2 regions of the Ralstonia sp. PBBBR1 genome follow, and region 2 is predicted to be linked to the other one. Evidence: predicted binding sites of a transcription regulator. Region 2 holds the regulator's gene; the other holds the start of a gene.
What was found. Region 2 encodes NrdR, which represses ribonucleotide reductase genes. Its sites were predicted from a motif close to CACNANATNTNGTG; they were not measured.
Positions count from the first base shown of each region.

Region 1: a site for NrdR is predicted at 1,333-1,346, ahead of CFE42_RS20510 (ribonucleoside triphosphate reductase). Genes of this name have one in related genera too.

Region 1 covers NZ_NKIL01000013.1:34,650-40,335, reverse strand. The annotation lists gene CFE42_RS20520 (dicarboxylate/amino acid:cation symporter) at 1-535, opposite strand, end outside; gene CFE42_RS20515 (DHCW motif cupin fold protein) at 904-1,245, shown strand; gene CFE42_RS20510 (ribonucleoside triphosphate reductase) at 1,382-3,445, shown strand; gene nrdD (anaerobic ribonucleoside-triphosphate reductase) at 3,442-3,618, shown strand; gene CFE42_RS20500 (anaerobic ribonucleoside-triphosphate reductase activating protein) at 3,581-4,294, shown strand; gene CFE42_RS20495 (Crp/Fnr family transcriptional regulator) at 4,299-4,976, shown strand; gene CFE42_RS20490 (putative zinc-binding protein) at 4,997-5,386, opposite strand; gene CFE42_RS20485 (SCP2 sterol-binding domain-containing protein) at 5,400-5,686, opposite strand, start outside.
Region 2 covers NZ_NKIL01000006.1:207,158-212,843, forward strand. The annotation lists gene CFE42_RS12105 (PilC/PilY family type IV pilus protein) at 1-628, shown strand, start outside; gene CFE42_RS12110 (hypothetical protein) at 639-998, shown strand; gene CFE42_RS12115 (type IV pilin protein) at 995-1,429, shown strand; gene nrdR (transcriptional regulator NrdR) at 1,475-1,939, opposite strand; gene glyA (serine hydroxymethyltransferase) at 2,074-3,321, opposite strand; ZMP/ZTP riboswitch at 3,455-3,583, opposite strand; gene ydfG (bifunctional NADP-dependent 3-hydroxy acid dehydrogenase/3-hydroxypropionate dehydrogenase YdfG) at 3,722-4,474, shown strand; gene ybgC (tol-pal system-associated acyl-CoA thioesterase) at 4,544-4,948, shown strand; gene tolQ (protein TolQ) at 4,945-5,637, shown strand; gene tolR (protein TolR) at 5,650-5,686, shown strand, end outside.

The DNA.
Region 1 (5,686 bases), on a different contig from region 2:
CGATCACACTGTCCATCGGGTTCTTCATCGTCGACAGCGCGGCGCCGAAGAACAGCGAGAACACCAGGATCTGCAGGATCTCGTTGGTGGCCATGGCCTCCACGATGCTGCGCGGGAACACGTGCGTGATGAAGGCCTTGAGTGTGAAGTCGCCGGTCTTCAAGCCCGACGTGGCGGAAACATCCGGCAGCGCCAGGTTCATGTGCATGCCGGGCTGGAAGAAGTTGACCAGCAGCATGCCCAGCGCCAGCGACGTGGCCGACGCGCACACAAACCAGATCATCGCGCGCAGGCCCACGCGGCCCACCGAACGGCCGCCACTCATGCTTGCCAGGCCCGTCACCAGGGTCGAGAACACCAGCGGCGCAATGATCATCTTGATCATGCGCAGGAAGATGTCGGTGATGATGCTGAAGTACGAAGCGATGTCCTTGGCCGCCGCAGCGTCCTTGGCGTATTCGTGGCAACCCCAGCCGACGGCAATGCCCAGCAGCATTGCCAGCCCAATGTGGGAGGTCAGACGTTTGGTGTTCAAGACTTTCTCCAAGGAATACCGTGGCCGGAAGGCGGCGCGCGACAGACGCGGATCTCATGGGGCCAAGGGCTGGCCCAAGTTCATCACGCTTTGTAAAAAGCGACGATATTAGAGAAGCGCGTGGCGATCGTTATGTCGATGTTGCATAGCACCATGCAATTTCTGCATACATCGATATGGCGCCGTTGACACCCTGCTGCGACTCCGCATGAGCACTGGAATTGGGCAGTGCGAAGCGGATTATTGAGCGACACGCAATGCCGTCGAGGCATACCAACAAGCGCTGTTTCGAGCACATGAAAAGCGACGCCTGTACCACGTATGCCGCTGATACCATCATGGGCTTATGTCACCACCGGAGCCCTGCAATGAAAATGGCGCCCTTCGCCTTCGGCACAACCGACTGGTCTGCCGTTGAACCTACCGAACATGCCGGCGAAACCGGCATGGCGATCTGGCGCACGCGCTACTTTGGCGACGAGTCGGACCGCATCCGCGTACGCATGGTGGAGTACACGCCTGGCTACCTGGCCGACCATTGGTGCAAGAAGGGCCACATCCTGTTCTGCCTTGACGGCGAACTGGAAACCACACTGGAAGACGGCCGCACGTTCACGCTCACGCCCGGTATGAGCTATCAGGTGGGCGACGATGCCGAAGCCCATCAGTCGACCACCAAAAAAGGCGCTCGACTATTCATCGTTGACTGACCGGGACACCCGGCTTGTGCATCGGCCCCGGCCCCGGTTGACCGGGGTCAAGCGATTCAAAGATCCAGGTCTTTAAGGCTCACAGACCACAATATGTAGTGCTAGTCTGACTCCATACCACTATATGGAGTACCTCATGACGGGCACGCAGGTCACTTGGCAAGTCACCAAGCGCGACGGTTCATTGGCGCCGTTCGATGCGCAGAAGATCCGACAGGCCATCGCCGCAGCCGGCCAGGCCACCGGCGAATTCGACACCATCGAGGCGCAGCACCTGACCTCAGGCGTGGTTGCACATCTTGCGCCGCTCCCCTGCCCAGGTATCGAAATCATCCAGAACTGCGTGGAAGAGGTGCTGGTGGACGCCGGCTATTGGCGCACCGCGCGCGCCTACATCGTCTACCGCGAACAGCACGCCCGGCTGCGTTCGCTCAAGCACACGCTGGTCGATGTCGAAAGCACGATGGAGGAGTACCTCGAGCAGCGCGACTGGCGCGTCAACGCCAACGCCAATCAGGGCTATAGCCTGGGCGGCCTGATCCTGAACGTGGCGGGCAAGGTCACGGCCAACTACTGGCTTTCGCACGTCTACAGCCCCGAAGCGGGCACGGCGCACCGCGAGGGCGACCTCCACATCCACGATCTCGACATGCTCTCGGGCTACTGCGCAGGCTGGTCGTTGCGGCAGTTGCTGACGGAGGGATTCAACGGCGTGCCGGGCAAGGTGGAGGCAACGCCGCCGCGGCATATGTCCGCAGCCATCGGGCAGATCGTCAACTTTCTGGGCACGCTGCAGAACGAGTGGGCCGGCGCGCAGGCGTTCAGTTCGTTCGATACCTACATGGCGCCGTTCATCCGCCGCGACGCGATGTCGTATGCCGCGGTCAAGCAGTCCATGCAGGAACTGATCTACAACCTGAACGTACCCAGCCGCTGGGGCACGCAAACGCCGTTCACCAACCTCACGTTCGACTGGACTTGCCCGGCCGACCTGCGCGAACAGGTTCCTTACATCGGCGGCGAAGAGATGCCCTTCACCTACGGCGATCTCCAGCCCGAGATGGACATGATCAACCGCGCGTATATCGAGGTCATGATGGCCGGCGATGCGAAAGACCGCGCGTTCACGTTCCCGATACCGACCTACAACATCACGTCGGACTTCGATTGGGAGCACCCAAACACAACGTTGCTGTTCGAGATGACGGCGCGCTACGGGCTGCCCTACTTCCAGAACTTCCTCAACTCCGATCTGGAGCCGCACATGGTGCGCTCGATGTGCTGCCGCCTGCAGCTTGACCTGCGCGAACTGCTCAAGCGCGGCAACGGGTTGTTTGGCTCGGCTGAGCAGACCGGGTCCATCGGCGTCGTGACCGTCAACTGCGCGCGACTGGGGTATCTCTACGCGGGCGATGAGGCAGCGCTGCTGGCGCGGCTGGACACGCTGCTCGCCCTCGGCCGCGATGTGCTGGAGGTCAAGCGCAAGTTCGTGCAGCGGCTGATCGATCAGGGGCTGTATCCATACACGCGCCGCTACCTGGGCACGCTGCGCAACCACTTCAGTACGCTGGGCGTGAACGGCATCAACGAAATGGTGCGCAACTTCACACACGATGCCGACGACATCACCACGCCATTCGGCCATGCCATGGCGGTGCGCCTGCTCGACCACGTACGTCAGCGCATGACGGAATTCCAGGAGGCGACGGGGCACCTGTACAACCTCGAAGCCACACCCGCAGAGGGCACTACCTACCGCTTCGCCCGCGAAGACCGCAAGCGCTGGCCTGGCATCCTGCAGGCCGGCACGGCAGCGCAGCCGTATTACACCAACTCAAGCCAGTTGCCCGTCGGCTACACCGACGATCCGTTTGAAGCGCTGGCGCGCCAGGAAGCACTGCAGAGCAAGTACACGGGCGGCACAGTCCTGCACCTGTACATGAACGAAGCGATCTCATCGCCGCAGGCATGCAAGGAACTCGTGCGCCGCGCGCTGGCCAACTTCCGCCTGCCGTACATCACCATCACCCCGACGTTTTCGATCTGCCCGAAGCACGGCTATCTGTCCGGCCATCACACGTTCTGTCCGAAATGCGATGCAGATCTGCTGGCCCAGCAGCCCCACGGCAAGTGCGGCTGCACAGGGGCCGGCACCCCAGGTTCTTCCACCCACCTCCATCACGAAGGAGCCTCCGTATGACCACCGTTGCACAAACCACCAACCGCACCGTTGCACTCGACGACAGCCAGCGCACGCGCTGCGAAGTCTGGACCCGCGTGATGGGCTATCACCGGCCCGTCAGCTCATTCAATATCGGCAAGCAAGGGGAATTCCGTGAACGCCGCTTCTTCGTTGAAGACCGCGCCCGCTGAGCCACCGCACTGCCCGCCGCCGGCCATCGGCGGCCTGGCACCTTTTTCCAGCGTCGACTGGCCCGGGCAGCTTGCGGCAGTGGTGTTCGTGGCCGGCTGCCCGTGGCGCTGTCATTACTGCCACAACCCGCACTTGCAGACCCGGACACGCACGCTGGATTGGGACGACGTCTTCGCCTTTCTGCAGCGTCGCAAGGGCCTGCTCGATGCGGTGGTCTTCTCGGGCGGTGAACCGCTGAGCGAGCCGCACCTGCCGCAACTGATACGCGACGTGCGGGCGCTCGGCTACAAGATTGGCCTGCACACCGGCGGTATCTATCCGGCGCGCCTGGCCGACGTACTGCCGCAGGTGGACTGGGTGGGGCTCGACATCAAGACCAGCGCACCGCACTACGACGCGCTCACGGGCCGCCGCGGCAGCGCAGCGCCGGTCGATGCGTGCCTGGATCTTCTGCTGCAGAACGGCGGCGCATTCGAATGCCGCACGACATGGCACCCCGACTGGTTGCCGGAACCGCAACTTCTTGCGCTGGCGCAAAACCTCAGCCGGCGCGGCGTGAAACACTACGCACTACAAGCCTACCGAAGTGCCCCCGGAACCCCGGCCATCACGCTGCCCAGCGAGAGCACTCAGCGCGCATTGGCTGCCAGCTTTTCTTCTTTCTGTTGCCGGTGACACCATGCAAGACCCCCTCAATGTGGGCGATCTGCTCAAGCACAGCCCACTGTTCCTGGACTTCGACAACGATGACATTGCCTTGCTCGCGCGCGACAGCCACGCAGTGCGCGTGTCGCGGCACGACTTCGCGTTTCGCCGTGGCGACCACGCCGATGGCTTCTATGTCGTGGTGGTCGGTGCGATCAAACTCGTATTGCCGGGGGCGCACGGCCAATGCAAGGTCATCGAGTTCTTCGGGCCCGGCGAGTGGTTTGGTGAGCCCTTCATGTTTCTGAACCGCCCCCACGCGGCAGATGCGCAAGCCATGGAAGACAGCCTGCTTGTCTGGATCGGTAAGCGCGCCGTCGACGATGCACTCCACGTGCATCCGCGCCTGGCGCGGCAGATGTTGACGGGGCTGTCCACCCGCCTGCACACGCTGATGTGCGACATCGAAACCGTGAACCTGCAAAGCGCCAATGAACGGCTGATCGGGTATTTGCTCTCGCTGCCGCGCAAGTTTGATCGCACGCGGTTTCCATGCAGCAAGAGTCTGGTCGCGTCCAAGCTTGGGCTGGCACCGGCCACGCTTTCCCGCACGCTGCGACAGTTGATTCGCGACGGGTTGATCCGCGTGGAAGGCCGCGAGGTCGTGATCCAAAACACCACGGCGTTGCAGCGTCAGCTCATCGCGGGATAACAGTAGAAGCTCGACGCAGGTCAATCGCCTGCGGTGTCGAGCCGATGCTTGAGCGTGTTGACGGCATCATCCACCAGCGCGGCGGCAGCACTCAATTCATCGTCGCTGCAATCAGCGTGATAACGCTTCTTGGCGCCGCACTGGTTGAGCACGAGGTGAACGTCCGGTGCCACGCCCGCCGTTGCCAGACAGGCCTTGACGCACGCCAGTGCACAACCGTCGAGCGCGAGAATAGGCCGCCCGCTGCGTGCTGTCTTGACGAGCGCGCGAACCCCGCCGCCGACACCGCTGATGCAAGACATCTCTGCCCTGCCTGCACGGTCCAAATCCACGGCCAGGCGGTTTGCCGCTTGCGCCACGCTCGAACAACCCGAGCAGGCATAGACGAGGGGCAACGCGCGTGATGACATGGCGCCCCTCTCCCTACCGCGATTGCCAGCGTGCAAGCCACGCCGGGCGGGCGGCCGCATCGAGCCAGTTCTTGACGATCAGCCCAAGCTCCGTGTCGCCCGCAATCTTGAGGCGGCGCTGGAAGAACAGCGTGTCCGCGTCGGCAGTGCCGCGAATGAGCGCAACGAAATCGCCCATGCCTGCACGCAACTCCAGCTCAGGTTCGGAGCTTGACGCAGAAAACATGTGGAACGCTCCACCGCGACAGCAAAAACAGGCGCGCAAGCCCAGGTCCTCCACGGTGATGGCAAAGCGCCGCC
Region 2 (5,686 bases):
CTTCTACGGCATCATCGACAAGGGCGCCACGATCAGCGGCCTGTCTAATCTTCAGCAGCAATCGGTGTTGGGCACAACAACGGGTCCTGACGGCAACACGTATCGCATCACGACACACGCCGTAGGAGCGCCAACCTTGGACGCGCTTCGGTCCGGCGACAATGCAATTGCACTTGGGTCCTACAACAGCTCGAAGCTCGGTTGGTACATCAACTTGCCGACTACCGGAGAGCGTGCTGTGACAGATGCGACCATTCGTTCGGGTCGTGTGATTTTTAACACTGTCATCCCGTCCACCGCCCAATGCAGCGCCGGGGGTACCGGCTGGGTGATGGAGCTGGATGTCTTTACGGGCAACCGTTTGGATAGTCCGACCTTCGATACCAATGGCGACGGAGTCATCAACAACTCGGATCTACTCCAATATGGCGGTTCGCCCGCCAATACGAGTGGTCGACAAGTCGGCTCAATTCCCGCTGCTCCGGGCTTTTTGCAGCCCATCCAAGCACCGGGCGCCTCGCCATTTGAAAACAAATACGTCAATACTTCGGCGGGTGCCATTCAAGTGATTGGTGAAACGGCAGGTAAGGGTTCCCGTGGCCGTGTTGCATGGCGGCAATTGAACTGAGGGGGCAGGTATGAAGAAGCTATGTGTGATTGCCACCTTTGTGCTGGCAGGCAATGCAGCATATGGTGCGCTGGCGGTGGGAGGTGGCGAGCCTGGTGGCGTGACGCCCAGCCCGGCGTCGAGTCGGGCGCGGCCCCATGCGAGTGAAGCACCTCGCATGATACGTGGCGTGGTCACCGCGCTCAATCTGGATAAAGGTGAGATCGACGTGCAGGGTAACCGCCTTCAGGTCGGTCGTGCGGTGCGCGTATTTGGCCCTGCTGGGGATGAGGGCCGCCTCTCGTCGTTGCGTCTGGGGCAAGAGATTCGTTTCCTGCTGGATCCAAAGGACGCCTCTGAACGGACGATTTCAGTTATCTACTTCCAATGAACACAGGACTCTCTCGCTCTCGGCGTTTGCCCCGCGGCTTCACATTGGTTGAGCTGATGATCACGGTCGCTATTGTGGGCATCCTCGCCGTCGTGGCGTATCCGTCGCTCAACGGCTACATACAAAAGTCCAGGCGCGCGGATGCCAAAACGGCATTGCTCGCGGTGGCTCAGAAAATGGAGCAATACCGCTCATTGGGCAACACCTACGCTGGCGCGACATTGGGCGCCAGCGGCGTTTACGCCAATACCAAGTCAGACAACGGCTACTACGCTCTGAGCTTCTCTGTCGTGCCTACGCAGACGGTCTATACGATTCAAGCCGTTCCGCAGGCCGGTCAGGCAACGGATGCATGCGGTACCTTCAGCTACGATCAGGCGGGGAATAAAATGGTATCTGGGGGCACGCTTACGGCATCGAGCTGCTGGTAGTCGTCGGCTGGAGCGCAGCGGCGATAGAAGCCGTTCGCGTGCGTGCTATTTCCGCACATTCGTCGCCGCAACCTCGTCCAGCACGTCCCGAAACTCAGCCAGATCCTCAAAACTCCGGTACACCGACGCAAAGCGGATGTACCCGATCTTGTCCAGCCGCTTGAGTTCGCGCATCACCAGTTCGCCCACGCGGTCGCTGCCGATTTCCTTCTCGCCGTGGCTGAGGAGTTTTTCTTCGATGCGGGCGATGGCCTCGTCGATGGCTTCGGCGGAAACGGGGCGCTTGCGCAGCGCCAGGCGCATGGAATCCTTGACCTTGTTGCGGTCGTAGTCGACGCGGCTGCCGTTCTTTTTGACGACGGCCGGGAAGAACAGCTCGATGCGTTCGTAGGTGGTGAAGCGGCGGTCGCAGGATTCGCAGCGACGGCGGCGGCGCACGGTGTCGCCTTCTTCCGACATGCGGGTATCAATCACCTGGGTGGCCGCGTGGCCGCAAAAGGGGCATTTCATGCCGGTGGTCTCCTCGGCAACCTCAAAGAACGCACTGCGCTAAAAGAACAACGCCGCGATGGCCCCTCATTCAATTCGGGGCGCATCGCGGCAGGGTACTACGTGGCCGGAAGATCCGGCCATCGGCGGATGCCTCAGCCGTAGACCGGGAACTGCTTGGTCAGCTCAGCCACCTTGGCGCGCACGGCGGCGATGTTGGCCTCGTCGTGCGGGTTGTCCAGTACATCGGCGATCAGGTGGGCGACCTTCACGGCCTCGGCTTCCTTGAAGCCACGCGTGGTCATGGCTGGCGAACCCAGGCGCACGCCCGACGTCACGAACGGCTTTTCCGGGTCATTCGGAATAGCGTTCTTGTTGACGGTGATGTGTGCATCACCCAGTACCTTTTCGGCTTCCTTGCCGGTGATCTTCTTGGCGCGCAGGTCGACCAGCATCACGTGGCTTTCGGTGCGGCCGGAGACGATACGCAGGCCGCGGGCCATCAGCGTTTCGGCCATGGCTGCAGCGTTCTTCACCACCTGTTGCTGGTAAGCCTTGAACTCGGGCGACAGTGCTTCCTTGAACGCCACCGCCTTGCCGGCAATCACGTGCATCAGCGGGCCGCCCTGGATGCCCGGGAAGATCGCCGAGTTAATGGCCTTCTCGTGTTCGGCCTTCATCAGGATCACGCCGCCGCGCGGGCCGCGCAGGCTCTTGTGCGTGGTGGTCGTCACAAAGTCAGCGTGCGGCACCGGGTTCGGGTACACACCGGCGGCGATCAGGCCGGCGTAGTGGGCCATGTCCACCATGAAGTACGCACCAATCGACTTGGCGATCTTGCCGATGCGCTCGAAATCGATGCGCAGCGCAAATGCCGATGCGCCGGCGATGATCAGCTTCGGCTTCTTCTCTTGTGCCAGGGCTTCGAGCGCATCGTAATCGATGTCTTCCTGAGCGTTCAGGCCGTAGCTGACCACGTTGAACCACTTGCCGCTCATGTTGAGCGCCATGCCGTGCGTCAGGTGGCCGCCTTCGGCCAGGCTCATGCCCATGATCGTGTCGCCCGGCTTGAGCACGGCGAAGAACACGCCCTGGTTGGCCTGCGAGCCAGAGTTCGGCTGCACGTTGGCAGCTTCGGCCCCAAAGAGCTGCTTCACGCGATCGATGGCGAGCTGTTCCACCACGTCCACGTATTCGCAACCGCCGTAGTAACGCTTGCCGGGGTAGCCCTCTGCGTACTTGTTGGTCAGTTGCGAGCCTTGCGCGGCCATCACGGCCGGGGAGGTGTAGTTCTCAGAGGCAATCAGCTCGATGTGGTCTTCCTGACGCTGATTTTCCTTCTGGATGGCGGCAAAGATTTCGGGATCGATCTGGTCGATCGTATAGCGGCTGCGTTCGAACATGGCGAGTGTCTGGTCTGAAACGAAACGGAAATGGCAGAGATCGGGCGAGGCGTGGGGAAACATGCGCGCGGCTTGAACGACTGCGCTCGGCGTTAGCCGATTGCAGAGGTGTCCGAGTCACCCTGTGCTTCCCATTCGCTGCCCAGGCGAGCGGCAGGCGCCGTTGTGCATGACGCCAGAAACCTTGCGCTTCCTCGTGGTCGCTGCCCACATGTCGAAGCCGCTGAAGCGGCTTCAGGATTCGCCAGTCGCGCAAGGTGGAATGGTTGTTCGCGAGTGTACGACAGCCCCATGGCCGCCGCAAGAAGCGGGCGTGCAGACACGCACATTGCGGTGCAATAAGGCACAAGGCTTCAGGTAAACTCTGATCTTTCGCTATTTCAGGTCCGGAGACACTTTCATGATCGTATTCGTGACCGGCGCAACCGCCGGGTTCGGCGCGGCCATCGCGCGGCGTTTCGTACAAGAAGGCCATCGTGTGATCGCGGCAGGGCGCCGCCAGGACCGTCTTGATGCGCTCAAGGCCGAGTTGGGCGACGCGGTGCTGCCGTTCGTGCTGGATGTGCTGGACGTCGATGCCGTTGCTGCGTTGCCGGGCACCCTGCCCGAGGGCTGGCGCGAAGTCGACGTGCTCGTCAACAACGCCGGTCTGGCTCTCGGCCTTGAACCTGCCCAGCGCGCTGACCTGACCGATTGGGACCGCATGATCGGCACCAACTGCTCCGGGCTGGTTCATATGACGCGTGCGTTACTTCCGGCCATGGTCGAGCGCAATCGCGGACACATCATCAATATCGGCTCGATTGCGGGGACGTACCCATACCCGGGCGGCAACGTGTACGGCGCCACCAAGGCGTTCGTCCGCCAGTTCTCGTTGAACTTGCGCGCGGACTTGACTGGTACCCGCGTCCGCGTATCGAACGTTGAGCCAGGTCTTTGCTCCGGCACCGAGTTTTCCAACGTCCGTTTCAAGGGGGACGATGCCCGCGTAGAGAAGGTCTACGAAGGCACGGAAGCGCTGACGGCAGACGATATTGCCGAGGCGGTCTACTGGATGGCGGCGCTTCCCGCGCACTTCAATGTCAACGCGATGGAGCTGATGCCCGTTTGCCAGTCATTCTCGGCCACCAGCGTGACGCGAGGCATGGCCTGAATTCGAGCGCAAGCCCTCGGCCAGTCGGTGGATGTCTGGCCGTCACTTGCGTCTTGGTAAAATTACTCGATGGCTTCTTTTGACTGGAACCTGCGCGTGTATTGGGAAGATACCGACGCAGGCGGCGTGGTGTTTTACGCCAACTATTTGAAATTTTTTGAGCGCGCCCGCACCGAGTGGCTGCGCGCGCTTGGGGTCGACCAGCAGGCTCTGGCCGACACGACCGGGGCCATTTTCGTGGTCCGCAGCACCGCCGTGGATTACCGCGCGCCGGCGCGCCTGGATGACCTGCTGCAGATCCGTTCGCGTATGGAACGGGTTGGCCCTGCGTCTGTCCAATTCGCCCAAGAAGGCTGGCGTGGCGATGTTTTGCTCGCATCAGGCACGATTCGTGTTGGATGTGTCGACCGGCTCACTTTCCGGCCGACCCCGATTCCCGCTCCCGTACTCGCAACCATCAAAGCCGCCGCATGAATCCCGTCGAGGTCACACAAGATCTGTCGATCGTCTCGCTGGTGCTGCACGCCAGCCTCCTGGTCCAATTCGTCATGGGCCTGCTGCTGGTGATGTCGCTGTTCTCCTGGACGTACATCTTCCGCAAAGCCTTCGCCCTGCGCGCCGCGCGCAGCCAGACCGAATCGTTCGAGCGCGATTTCTGGGCTGGCGGCGACCTCCAGGCGCTGTATCAGAGCGCCGCCAACAACCGCCACACCACCGGCGCGCTTGAGCGCATCTTTGAAGCCGGCATGCGCGAATATTTGAAAGCGCGTGAGCTGCAGCGCGGCGGCGGCGATCCGAGTGCCATCCTCGATGCTTCCCGCCGTGCCATGCGTGCGGCTTACCAGCGCGAGATGGACTCGCTCGAATCGCACCTGCCATTCCTGGCGTCGGTCGGCTCGGTCAGTCCGTATATCGGCCTGTTCGGCACGGTCTGGGGCATCATGAACGCCTTCCGCGGCCTGTCCAACGTGCAGCAGGCGACGCTGTCGGCGGTGGCGCCCGGTATTGCCGAAGCGCTGGTCGCCACGGCCATCGGTCTGTTTGCGGCCATTCCGGCGGTGATCGCCTACAACCGCTACGCCACCGAAATGGACCGCCTGGCCAACCGGTTCGAGAGCTTCATGGAAGAGTTCTCGAACATCCTCCAGCGCCAGACGCGCTAAGGAGTCGCGCTCATGGCTACCATCCAGCGAACGCGCCGCGCCCGACGGG